Regions from separate parts of the Streptomyces sp. NPDC000983 genome, predicted to be linked through region 1. Evidence: riboswitches for the same ligand, from Rfam matches in the RefSeq annotation. Region 1 holds a riboswitch; the other holds the start of a gene.
What was found. Region 1 has a riboswitch for S-adenosylmethionine ahead of thrC (threonine synthase). Riboswitches for the same ligand answer to the same signal wherever they lie in the genome.
Positions count from the first base shown of each region.

Region 2: linked by a shared signal. The riboswitch ahead of ABT296_RS13635 (aminotransferase class V-fold PLP-dependent enzyme) and the one ahead of thrC (threonine synthase) in region 1 are both predicted to bind S-adenosylmethionine.

Region 1 covers NZ_JBEPBM010000011.1:117,195-122,837, forward strand. The annotation lists gene ABT296_RS15340 (alpha,alpha-trehalose-phosphate synthase (UDP-forming)) at 1-1,100, opposite strand, end outside; gene ABT296_RS15345 (glucosyl-3-phosphoglycerate synthase) at 1,163-2,107, opposite strand; SAM riboswitch class I at 2,281-2,438, shown strand; gene thrC (threonine synthase) at 2,457-3,740, shown strand; gene ABT296_RS15355 (MoaD/ThiS family protein) at 3,737-4,012, shown strand; gene ABT296_RS15360 (cold-shock protein) at 4,444-4,647, shown strand; gene groL (chaperonin GroEL) at 4,999-5,643, shown strand, end outside.
Region 2 covers NZ_JBEPBM010000010.1:13,307-18,949, reverse strand. The annotation lists gene ABT296_RS13655 (NYN domain-containing protein) at 1-479, opposite strand, end outside; gene ABT296_RS13650 (hypothetical protein) at 550-789, opposite strand; gene ABT296_RS13645 (rhomboid family intramembrane serine protease) at 945-1,682, shown strand; gene ABT296_RS13640 (Lrp/AsnC ligand binding domain-containing protein) at 1,679-1,960, shown strand; gene ABT296_RS13635 (aminotransferase class V-fold PLP-dependent enzyme) at 1,982-3,343, opposite strand; SAM riboswitch class IV at 3,476-3,592, opposite strand; gene trpD (anthranilate phosphoribosyltransferase) at 3,667-4,731, opposite strand; gene qcrB (cytochrome bc1 complex cytochrome b subunit) at 4,853-5,643, opposite strand, start outside.

The DNA.
Region 1 (5,643 bases):
ACCAGGGCCACGTCGGCGAGCCGGTAGGCGGCCAGGGAGCGGGCGAAGTCGTCCTTGACGTGCAGCACCACCGGCGTCCAGCCCGGGGTGCCGAAGGCGTCGTTGATCTCGTCCGCGAGCCGGCGCACCTCGGCCGTGTACTCGCGGTAGACGGCGAGGTCCTGCCGGGAGGGGTAGGCGAAGGCGACGTGCACGACCCGCTCGCGCCACTCGGGGCGGTCCTGAAGCAGATGCCGGTAGGCCAGCAGCCCGCGCACGATGTTCTTCGACAGCTCGGTCCGGTCCACCCGGACGATCGTCCTGCGGCCCGCGCCGATCTCCGTCCGCAGCGCCGCCATGCGCTCGGCGACGTCCGCCTCGTGCGACCGCGCGCGCAGGAAGTCCGCGTCCGCGCCCAGCCCGTGCACGCCGACCTCGGTGGCGCCCAGGCCCCCCGCCAGCTCCGTGCTGCACGCGGTGAAGGCGTCCGCCCAGCGCCGGGTGAGGAAGCCCAGTCGGTCGGCGCCGAGCATGCCGTCGAGGACCTCCCGCGCCACGTCGTCAGGGAGGATGCGGAAGTAGTCCACCGGCGCCCACGGGGTGTGCGAGAAGTGGCCGATGCGCAGGTCGGGGCGGAGCTCGCGCAGCATCCCCGGCACCAGCGTCAGGTGGTAGTCCTGCACCAGGACCGCGGCCCCGTCGGCCGCGTCGCCGGCCAGCGCCTCGGCGAAGGCCAGGTTGTAGCGCCGGTAGTTCTCCCACTGCCGCCGGAAAGCGGCGTCGAAGACCGGCTCCAGCGGCGTCTGGTACAGCATGTGGTGGACGAACCACAGCACCGAGTTGGCGACGCCGTTGTAGGCGTCGGAGTGCACCTCGGCCGGGATGTCGAGCATCCGCACACCGTCCTCGCCGACCCCGCGGCGGACCGCCTCGCGGTCGCCGTCGGAGAGCGCGGAGCACACCCACAGGGCACCGGCGTCCGGCCCGATCGCCGAGAGCCCCGACACCAGTCCGCCCCCGCCCCGTTTGGCGCGCAGCGAGCCGTCGCCTTGGACCTCGTAGGAGACCGGGCCGCGGTTCGACGCGACCAGCACCCGGGCAGCATCGTGCGTGGAAGCCATGTGCTCCAACCTAGCCCGTGTCGTAAACGCTCAAACGTACGAGCAGTCGGCGGGGGAATGTGTCAGGCCACCTTGCGTGCGGCGTACTCGGCGATCTCCACCATCGGCGGCCGTTCCTCGGTGTCCACCGAGTACGTCCGCGGCTCGAAACCGTCCTCGCCGCGCTCGAACTGGGTCAGCGCGGGGCGGACCAGGTGCCCGCGGGCCAGGCGGAGCTGGGCGGTGCGGTAGATCGCCGCGGACATCCGGCCGAGCGCCTGCCCGTCCTGGTGCCGGTGCTTGCGCACCCCCACGTCGACCTGGGCCAGCGCGTCCAGGCCCACCAGGTGCAGCGAGTCGATCAGCATGCCCAGCTCCACGCCGTAGCCGACGGGGAAGGGGAGCTGTTCGAGCAGCGAGCGGCGGGCCGCGTACTCCCCGCCCAGGGGCTGCACGAATCCGGCGAGCTGCGGCCAGTGCATGTTCAGCAGCGGGCGGGCCATCAGCTCGGTGACCCGGCCGCCCTGTCCGGCGGCCTGCCCCAGCGGGCGGTCGTACATCGCCTTGACCAGGTCGACCCCGGGTTCGGTGAGCAGCGGGCCGACGATGCCCGAGACGAAGTCCGAGGAGAACTCCCTCAGGTCCGCGTCGACGAAGCACACGATGTCGCCCCGGGTGGCCAGCAGCGAGCGCCACAGCACCTCGCCCTTGCCGGGCACCGCGGGCAGGCGGGGCAGGATCGCGTCCCGGTGCACGACCGTCGCCCCGGCCGCCGCGGCGACCTCGGAGGTGCGGTCGGTGGAACCGGAGTCGATCACGACGATCTCGTCGACCAGCGGGACCTGCTGCATCAGGTCGTGCCGGATCACGGCGACGATGTCACCGACGGTCCGCTCCTCGTTGAGGGCGGGCAGCACGACGGAGACCGACTGGCCCGAGGCGCGCTTCGCGGCCATGATCTGGTGCAGCGGGCGGTCGGTCACGGACCAGGAGCGGGTGCTCAGCCAGCGCTCGGTTTCTTCCAGCACAGTGCGCGGCTCCTCTGCGATCTCTCGGCGAGCTCCGGACCAGCATGAACGCCCCATGTGATCCATCTCGCGGTTCGGACGGCTCTCTCAACTGTCCTGGCCTTCGGTTACAGTCTTGAACAACGCTGATGACCATCGCATGTCGGGGGCCGTCAGCGCCCACAACCGAATACCGCTCATCCAGAGGGGCAGAGGGACACGGCCCGATGAAGCCCCGGCAACCCTCCAGTCGGTTCTCGTAGCGATCACCGTCGATCGCCCTGCGGGGCTCCCGGCTCGGGAAGGTGCCAAATCCGTCTCACGGCGAAATGCGTCGTGAGGAAGATGAGGAGAAAGGGCCTCGCCTCACATGGCTGTGCAGACTGCCGCAAGCACCGGAAATCCCACCGTCGACCTCGGTCCCGCCGCCGCCCTGAGCTGCCGCGAGTGCGGTCACCGCGTCCCGCTCGGCCCGGTCTTCGCGTGCGAGGAGTGTTTCGGCCCGCTGGAGATCGCCTACGACTTCTCGGCGTACGACACCGAGGAGCTCCGCGCGCGGATCGAAGCGGGACCCGCGAACATCTGGCGCTACGCGCCCCTGCTGCCCGTCCCCTCGGACGTGGCGGACAAGCCCAACCTGAACCCCGGCTGGACCAAGCTCGTCCAGGCCGACAACCTCGCCCGCGAACTCGGCGTCACCGGCGGGCTGTACGTGAAGGACGACTCCGGCAACCCGACGCACTCCTTCAAGGACCGGGTCGTCGCCCAGGCCCTGGAGGCCGCGCGCGCCTTCGGCTTCACCACGCTCAGCTGCTCCTCCACCGGCAACCTGGCCGGCGCGGTGGGTGCCGCCGCCGCCCGGGCGGGCCTGCGCTCGTGCGTGTTCATCCCGCACGACCTGGAGCAGGGCAAGGTCGTCATGGCCGCGGTCTACGGCGGTGAACTCGTCGGCATCGAGGGCAACTACGACGACGTGAACCGTTTCTGCTCCGAGCTGATCGGCGACCCGGCCGGCGAGGGCTGGGGCTTCGTCAACGTCAACCTGCGCCCGTACTACGCGGAGGGGTCCAAGACCCTCGCGTACGAGATCTGCGAGCAGCTCGGCTGGCGGCTGCCGGACCAGATCGTGGTGCCGATCGCCTCCGGCTCGCAGCTCACGAAGATCGACAAGGGCCTGCAGGAGCTGATCAATCTCGGTCTGGTCGAGGACAGGCCGTACAAGATCTTCGGTGCCCAGGCCGAGGGGTGCTCGCCGGTGTCGGTGGCCTACAAGGCGGGCCACGACGTCGTGCGCCCGCAGAAGCCGAACACCATCGCCAAGTCGCTGGCCATCGGCAACCCGGCGGACGGGCCCTACGTCCTGGACATCGCCCGCCGCACCGGCGGCGCGGTGGAGGACGTCACCGACGAGGAAGTCGTCGACGCCATCAAGCTGCTGGCCCGCACCGAGGGCATCTTCGCCGAGACGGCGGGCGGTGTGACGGTCGGCGTGACGCAGAAGCTGATCAAGAACGGTCTGCTCGACCCGGCGAAGACGACCGTCGTCCTCAACACCGGCGACGGCCTGAAGACCCTCGACGCGGTGGCCGGCACCGGCCTGACCGCCACCATCCGCCCGAACCTGGACTCCTTCCGAGAGGCTGGCCTCGCATGAGCGTGACCGTCCGCATCCCCACCATCCTGCGCACCTACACCGGTGGGCGGGCCGAGGTCGCCGCCGAGGGCGCCAACCTCGCCGAGGTCATCGCCGACCTGGAGAAGAACCACACCGGCATCGCCGCCCGCGTCCTGGACGACCAGGGCAAGCTGCGCCGCTTCGTGAACGTCTACGTCAACGACGACGACGTCCGCTTCGAGCAGGGTCTGGAGACGGCGACCCCCGAGGGCGCCGGAGTCTCCATCATTCCGGCGGTCGCCGGCGGCTGATCGTTACCTTCGGTAACGTATGTCACCGAGAGTTCATCGAATTGCCCTCTCCGTAAGAGAAACGGAGGGGGCAATTCTGCTTGATTGAGCACGGTAGAGTTGGGGAACCAGCTGTTCCCCGCTTGCCGGACGCATATGAGCTCCGACCTCCAGGCGATGAGAAACAGCCAAAGTGTGCGGGTCTTTTGCGTCATTTGCTTCTTTTGCGGGGCCCGACTTGCCCTGAATGCAGGCGAATTCTTACTACATTCCGGACCTCGTGCGTCCAGAATTCTCGTCCGATTGACCTGTTGCAGACGGCAGTTGGACAGATACATTCAGCCGCGGTCGACGCGTTCCGGCGCACGCCCCCAATACGACTGGGGGGTGAGGTCTGACCCGGATCCGCGAAGTGCGGATCTGTGCAAGGGCCAGTAATAGGGGAGTTAGGCATGGCTCAGGGCACCGTCAAGTGGTTCAACGCGGAGAAGGGGTACGGCTTCATCGCGGTCGACGGTGGTGCGGATGTTTTCGTCCACTACAGCGCGATCCAGATGGACGGTTACCGCACCCTGGAAGAGGGCCAGCGGGTCGAGTTCGAGATCTCGCAGGGCCAGAAGGGCCCGCAGGCCGACATGGTTCGCGTCACTGCCTGAACGCGCGACCGAGAACCGCAAGCGAGTCTTCTGCTGAAGGGCTCGCACCGGAGGGACCCAACCCCTCGGGTGCGGGCCCTTCCGCATGCCCGCGGCCGTGCCCGCACGGGGTCCGGCGCGGGGTCGCCGCCCCGAAGGAGTGGGGTTCGATCCCCGAGAGCCGCTTGCACTCGCATGGGTCGAGTGCTAATCATTGGCGTTAGCACTCTGAAGGTGAGAGTGACAACGAAGGACCGGGTCGGTGAGGCCGCAGGCCGGGTGGGGCAAGGAACCACGAGGCAGGCAGGCCGTCCGTCGCGGGCGCGGGCGCGGTCCGAGGAATCACCCCCAGTCCTGGAGGGACCACTTCACATGGCCAAGATCATCGCGTTCGACGAGGAGGCGCGGCGCGGCCTCGAGCGCGGCATGAACCAGCTCGCGGACGCCGTCAAGGTGACGCTCGGCCCCAAGGGTCGCAACGTCGTCCTCGAGAAGAAGTGGGGCGCCCCCACGATCACCAACGACGGTGTCTCCATCGCCAAGGAGATCGAGCTCGAGGACCCGTACGAGAAGATCGGCGCCGAGCTGGTCAAGGAAGTCGCCAAGAAGACGGACGACGTCGCCGGTGACGGTACGACCACCGCGACCGTTCTCGCCCAGGCGCTGGTCCGCGAGGGCCTGCGCAACGTCGCCGCCGGCGCCAACCCCATGGCCCTGAAGCGCGGTATCGAGAAGGCCGTCGAGGCCGTCTCCGCCGCCCTGCTGGAGCAGGCGAAGGACGTCGAGACCAAGGAGCAGATCGCCTCCACGGCCTCCATCTCCGCCGCCGACACCCAGATCGGCGAGCTCATCGCCGAGGCCATGGACAAGGTCGGCAAGGAAGGCGTCATCACCGTCGAGGAGTCCCAGACCTTCGGTCTGGAGCTGGAGCTCACCGAGGGTATGCGCTTCGACAAGGGCTACATCTCGGCGTACTTCGCCACCGACATGGAGCGTATGGAGGCGTCCCTGGACGAC
Region 2 (5,643 bases), on a different contig from region 1:
GCCTGGGCCAGCTCACCGCGGACCCGCTCCAGTTCGGCCCGGCTCTCCTCGTCGGCGCGCTCGGCGTCGGCCCGCTGGGCCTCCTCGCCGGCCGCGGTCACCAGCTTCACCCAGCCGGTGGGCCTGAGCACATAGGCCGCGGCCGCCACGTCGAGCGGATCCGCGGCCGGGGGCGGCGAGCCGGAGTCGAGGGCGCCGGTGATCTCCGGCTGCGCCTCTCTGAGCTTCTCCCCGATCCGCTGGCGGAAGAGCGGATCGGTCTCCAGCGCGGCCGCCATGGCGTTGCCGGCGAACTTGGCCCGCCGGTTGGGGGCGAACCGGGCGTACTGCCTCAGCTGGGCGGGCAGTTCGCCGACGGTCAGCCCGCCGAATCCGTCGGAGACGATCTGCACGACACGTCTGCGCACCCCGTCGGGCAGCGGACGGTCGAGTACCTCGGCGGCACCGTCGTCCGGCCCCCCGCCTGTGGTCTCCACCATCCGTCTTCACCCCATCGCCGATGCGGGATCCCCCTGAGTGAGGGGATCGTCCTGGCGGCTCCCGCTCCGCTCAGGAGCCGGCGCCCGGCCTGTCCACGAGTTCCACCTGGTCCACGGCGTTGCACCAGCGGCAGCGCACCGACTCGATGGTCTCACTGACCACCTCGCGCTCCTCGACCTTGGGCTCACCGGCGAGGTCGAGGTGGACGTACTCGACCACCTTCGACGAGCGGGTCACATCGAAACGGGTGAGGTTGCCGCAGAGCGTGCAGCGCCACCGTGTGGTGGTCGTCGGCAGGGGAACCGTCATCGCGACCGTTCTTTCCTTCCAGTGTCGGTGACTCACCGGTCTCCCCGGTGCGTGTGGCTCGTAACCCTACGGCCTGGCGGGTACTCGCCGCTCGGCCGTCCACGGCGGCGAGGCGGCCTGTCCGTGTACGCCCCGTTACGTCATGCTCTGTAGTCATGATCAGCAAGTGGAGCTCCAGGACCGCGTACCCCGTCCGGCTGCCGTCCGCGCCGGTCACCTACGGGCTCATCGCCCTGTGCACGCTGATCTTCCTGATCGGACCGGCCTCGGGACTGAACCCCGCCTACGGCACCGGCGAGGAGCTGCACGCCGCGCAGCGCGCCTACTTCCGGCGCTGGGGCGTGGTCCCTGCCGAGCTGTTCGAGGGCTCGGCGCGCGCCGCGCTCACCCCGGCCACCGCGCTCTTCGTGCACGGCAGCTGGGTGCACCTGCTGGGCAACATGCTCTTCCTCTACGTCTTCGGCGTGCTCACCGAGGAGCGCATGGGCCGCGTCCAGTACACCCTGTTCTACCTGGGCTGCGGCTATCTCGCCCTGCTGGGCTACGCGGCCGCCAACGCGGACTCCGAGCAGTCCCTGGTCGGCGCCTCGGGCGCGATCTCGGCGGTGCTCGGCGCCTTCCTGGTGCTGCTCCCCGGGGCCCGGGTGACCAGCCTGCTGCCCTTCCTGTTCTTCCTGCCGCTGCGCTTCCCCGCCTGGGTGGTGCTGCCCTTCTGGGCGGCCCTGCAGTGGCTGGCCGCCGGGCGGGCCTCCAGCGGCCCCGGGGTCGCCTATCTGGCCCATCTGATCGGCTTCGGCCTGGGGTGCTGCTTCGCCTGGGTGCGGTTCGGCCGTGCGACTAGAGTGAGGACCACCCCAGCGACGCCGGCCCCCGAGGGAGAGAACCAACCGTGATCACCGCGATCGTCCTCATCAAGACCAGTGTGGACCGGATCCCCGAGATCGCGGAGCAGATCGCTTCGCTGGACAGCGTCAGCGAGGTCTTCTCGGTCACCGGCACCTACGACCTGATCGCCATGGTCCGGGTCAAGGAGCACGAGGACCTCGCCGAGGTCATCCCCGGCCGGATCAGCAAGATCCCCGGCGTGGAGGGCACCGACACCCACGTCGCGTTCCGGACGTACTCCCAGCACGACCTGGAGGCCGCGTTCGCGCTGGGGCTGGACAACTAGCCCAGCCCCCCGTGCGCCGGGTCAGACCGCGGGCACGCAGCGCCCGTCCTCGGTGCGGTAGTTCCACTTCGCGCCGTCGGTGACCAGTTCCCGGACCGCGGCCACGAAACGTTCGACGTGCTCGTCGGGGGTGCCCGCGCCGAAGCTGACGCGGATCGCGTTGAGGGACTTCTCCCCGGGCGCCGCCTCGGGGGCCCCGCACTCGCCCTGCGAGCGGGGGTCGCTGCCGAGCAGGGTGCGCAGCAGGGGGTGGGCGCAGAACAGTCCGTCGCGGACGCCGATGCCGTACTCGGCGGAGAGGGCGGCGGCGAAGTGGGAGCTGTTCCAGCCGTCGACGACGAAGGAGATCACGCCCACCCGCGGGGCGTCGTCACCGAAGAGCGACAGGATCCGCACCTCGGGGACCTCGGCGAGGCCGGTGCGGACCTTCTCGATCAGGTGGTTCTCCCGTGCGATCAGGCCGTCGAAGCCGGCCTCCGTCAGGGCCTTGCAGGCCGAGGCGACGGCGTAGGCGCCGATCACGTTCGGCGAGCCGGCCTCGTGCCGGGCCGCGCTCTCGTGCCACTGCACCTCCACTCCCCCGTCCTCGCGGCGGCTGACCTTGCGGCTGGCGCCGCCGCCCGCGAGGTACGGCTCGGCCGCCCGGAGCCAGTCGGCGCGGCCGGCCAGGACGCCGGTGCCGAAGGGCGCGTACAGCTTGTGGCCGGAGAAGGCGACCCAGTCCACGTCGAGGTCGCGCACGGACACCGGGTGGTGCGGGGCGAGCTGGGCGGCGTCCAGGACGATCCGGGCGCCGTGCGCGTGGGCGGCGGCGGCCAGCTCCCGCACCGGCCACAGCTCGCCGGTGACGTTGGAGGCGCCGGTGACGCAGACCAGGGCGGGGCCGTGGGGGTCCCGGTCGGCGAGGGCTCGCTCCAGGGTCCGTACCGCCGCCTGCGGGGTGCGCGGGGCGTCGAGGTAGGTGACCCGGGCGTCCTGCCAGGGCAGCAGCGAGGCGTGGTGCTCGGTCTCGAAGACGAAGACCTGGCAGTCGGCGGGCAGGGCCGCGGCGAGCAGGTTCAGGGAGTCCGTGGTGGACCGGGTGAAGACCAGCTGGTCGTCGGGGCGGCAGTCGAGGAACTCGGCGACGGTGCGGCGGGCGTTCTCGAAGAGGTCGGTGGAGAGCTGGGAGAGGTACCCGGCGCCCCGGTGGACGCTGCCGTAGTACGGGGCGTAGGCGGCGACGTCGTCCCAGACCCGCTGGAGCGCCGGGGCGCTGGCGGCGTAGTCCAGCGCGGCGTAGGTGACCTCGCCACCGGTGACGAGCGGCACGGTGACATCCCGGCCCAGAACGGGCAGCGGGGCACAAATGGTCCGGGCGGAGGCAGCGGTGGGGACGGACATGGCGAAGCTCCCGTGAGAGACGGAGGAGAAGAGCGGAAGGAAGGTGCGCGGAGGCGGGGCTCGGCGGCCCTAGCGCATTCGCTTGCTCACGGGAGACTCCCTCGAATGACCAGGACCCCTGGTTTCGAGAGGGGTCCGCGCTTGCCGTAGACCTCGCTGCCTACGGCCTGGTCTTCACCCGGGGCACCCCGCCACGGACGGAGGGTTGCCGGACAGTCGGCCGGGGCCTCATGACTGTCACTCATGACCTGGTACAGGAACGTACGTGAAGTGATCGCGGTCCCGCAACCCGTGTCCGGATCGCGGGACCGGCGAACGAATCCCTAGGCGTTGCTCGCCGCGACCCAGCGCTCCAGCGTCCGCCTGGCCTCGCCCGAGTCGATCGACTCGGCCGCCTTCGCCATGCCGGCGCCGATCTGTTCCGCGAGGGGGGCGCCGGTGGGGTGCAGGGCGACCAGGGCGGCCGCCGAGTTGAGCAGCACCGCGTCCCGCACCGGGCCGGTCTCGCCGCCCAGCAGGCGCCGGGCCACGTCGGCGTTGTACGAGGCGTCCGCGCCGCGCAGCGCCTCGACGGGGACCAGGTCCAGGCCGACGTCCCGCGGGTCGAAGGACTCCTCGGTCACCTTGCCGTCGCGGACGATCCACACCCGGGAGGTGGAGGTGGTCGTCAGCTCGTCCAGGCCGTCGTCGCCGCGGAACACCAGCGAGGAGTTGCCGCGCTCGGCGAAGACGCCCGCGACGATCGGCGCCATCCGGGGATCGGCGACCCCGACGGCCTGCGCCCGCACCCGGGCGGGGTTGGTGAGCGGGCCGAGGACGTTGAAGACCGTGCGGATGCCCAACTGGCCGCGGGCCGCGCCCGCGTGACGCATCGCCGGGTGGAACTTCGCCGCGAAGCAGAAGGTGATCCCGGCCTCCTCGACCACCCGCGGCACCCGGGAGACGGGCAGCTCCAGGTTGACGCCAAGCTTCTCCAGCACGTCGGAGGAGCCGGAGGCGGAGGACGCGGCCCGGTTGCCGTGCTTGACGACCTTGGCGCCCGCGCCGGCCACCACGATCGCGGACATCGTGGAGATGTTGACGGTCTTGGCGCCGTCCCCGCCGGTGCCGACGATGTCGACGGTGTCGCCCGACACCTCGATCACGTTGGCGTGCTCGTACATGGTGCGGACGAACCCGGTGATCTCCTCGACCGTCTCGCCCTTGGCGCGCAGGGCCACCACGAACCCGGCGATCTGCGCGTCGGTCGCCTCCCCGCGCATGATCAGGTCCATCGCCCAGGCCGTGTCGTCGGCGCTCAGGTCGCGCCCCTCCAGCAGGCCGTTCAGCAGCGGGGGCCAGGAACGGCCCGCCGCGATGTCGCCTCCAGCGGGGGTCACAGCGCTCATAAGGCCGCTCCTGAGTGTCGTAGAAGAGTGTGCTCCCACCCTATCCAGCCCGGGGCACGGCGAAGGGCCCCGTCCGTACACCGGACGGGGCCCTTCGGCCGTGGCGTGGCGTGCGCAGCGATCAGTGGTGGCCGTGGCCGCTCGTGATCTCCTTGTACTCCTCTACGGTCGGCTTCGGAATCTGGGACTCCTCGCCGTAGTAGGCCTTGCTGAGCTTGACGCGCAGCTTCTCGGTGCCCTTCACCTTGCGCTCGACACCGTTCTCGTCGACCGTCGGGCCGAGCTCGGCCGGCTTGTACTGCTCGTGCGCGGTGAGCGTGTGCAGCGCGTCCTGGCTGAGCGGCTCGTGCACCTCGATGAACTCACCGTGCGGCAGGCGCTTGATGATGCCCGACTCGCGGCCGTGCAGCACCTTGTCCCTGTCGCGGCGCTGGAGTCCGAGGCAGATCCGCTTGGTGATGACGAAGGCCAGGACCGGGGCCACGAAGAACCCGATGCGGACGAACCAGGTGATGGAGTTGATCGACAGGTGGAAGTGGGTGGCCCAGAGGTCGTTTCCACCACCGATCAGCAGCACCATGTACCAGGTGATCCACGCGACACCGAAGGCCGTACGGGTCGGGGCGTTGCGCGGGCGGTCCAGGATGTGGTGCTCGCGCTTGTCGCCGGTGACCCAGGACTCGATGAACGGGTAGACCGCGATCGCGACCAGGACCAGCGGGAAGATGATCAGCGGGATGAACACACCCAGGACGAGCGTGTGACCCCAGAAGTTGATCTCCCAGCCCGGCATGACACGGATCAGGCCCTCGGAGAAGCCCATGTACCAGTCGGGCTGCGCGCCGGTGGACACCTGGTCCGGACGGTAGGGGCCGAGCGCCCAGATCGGGTTGATCGTGGCGATCGCCGAGA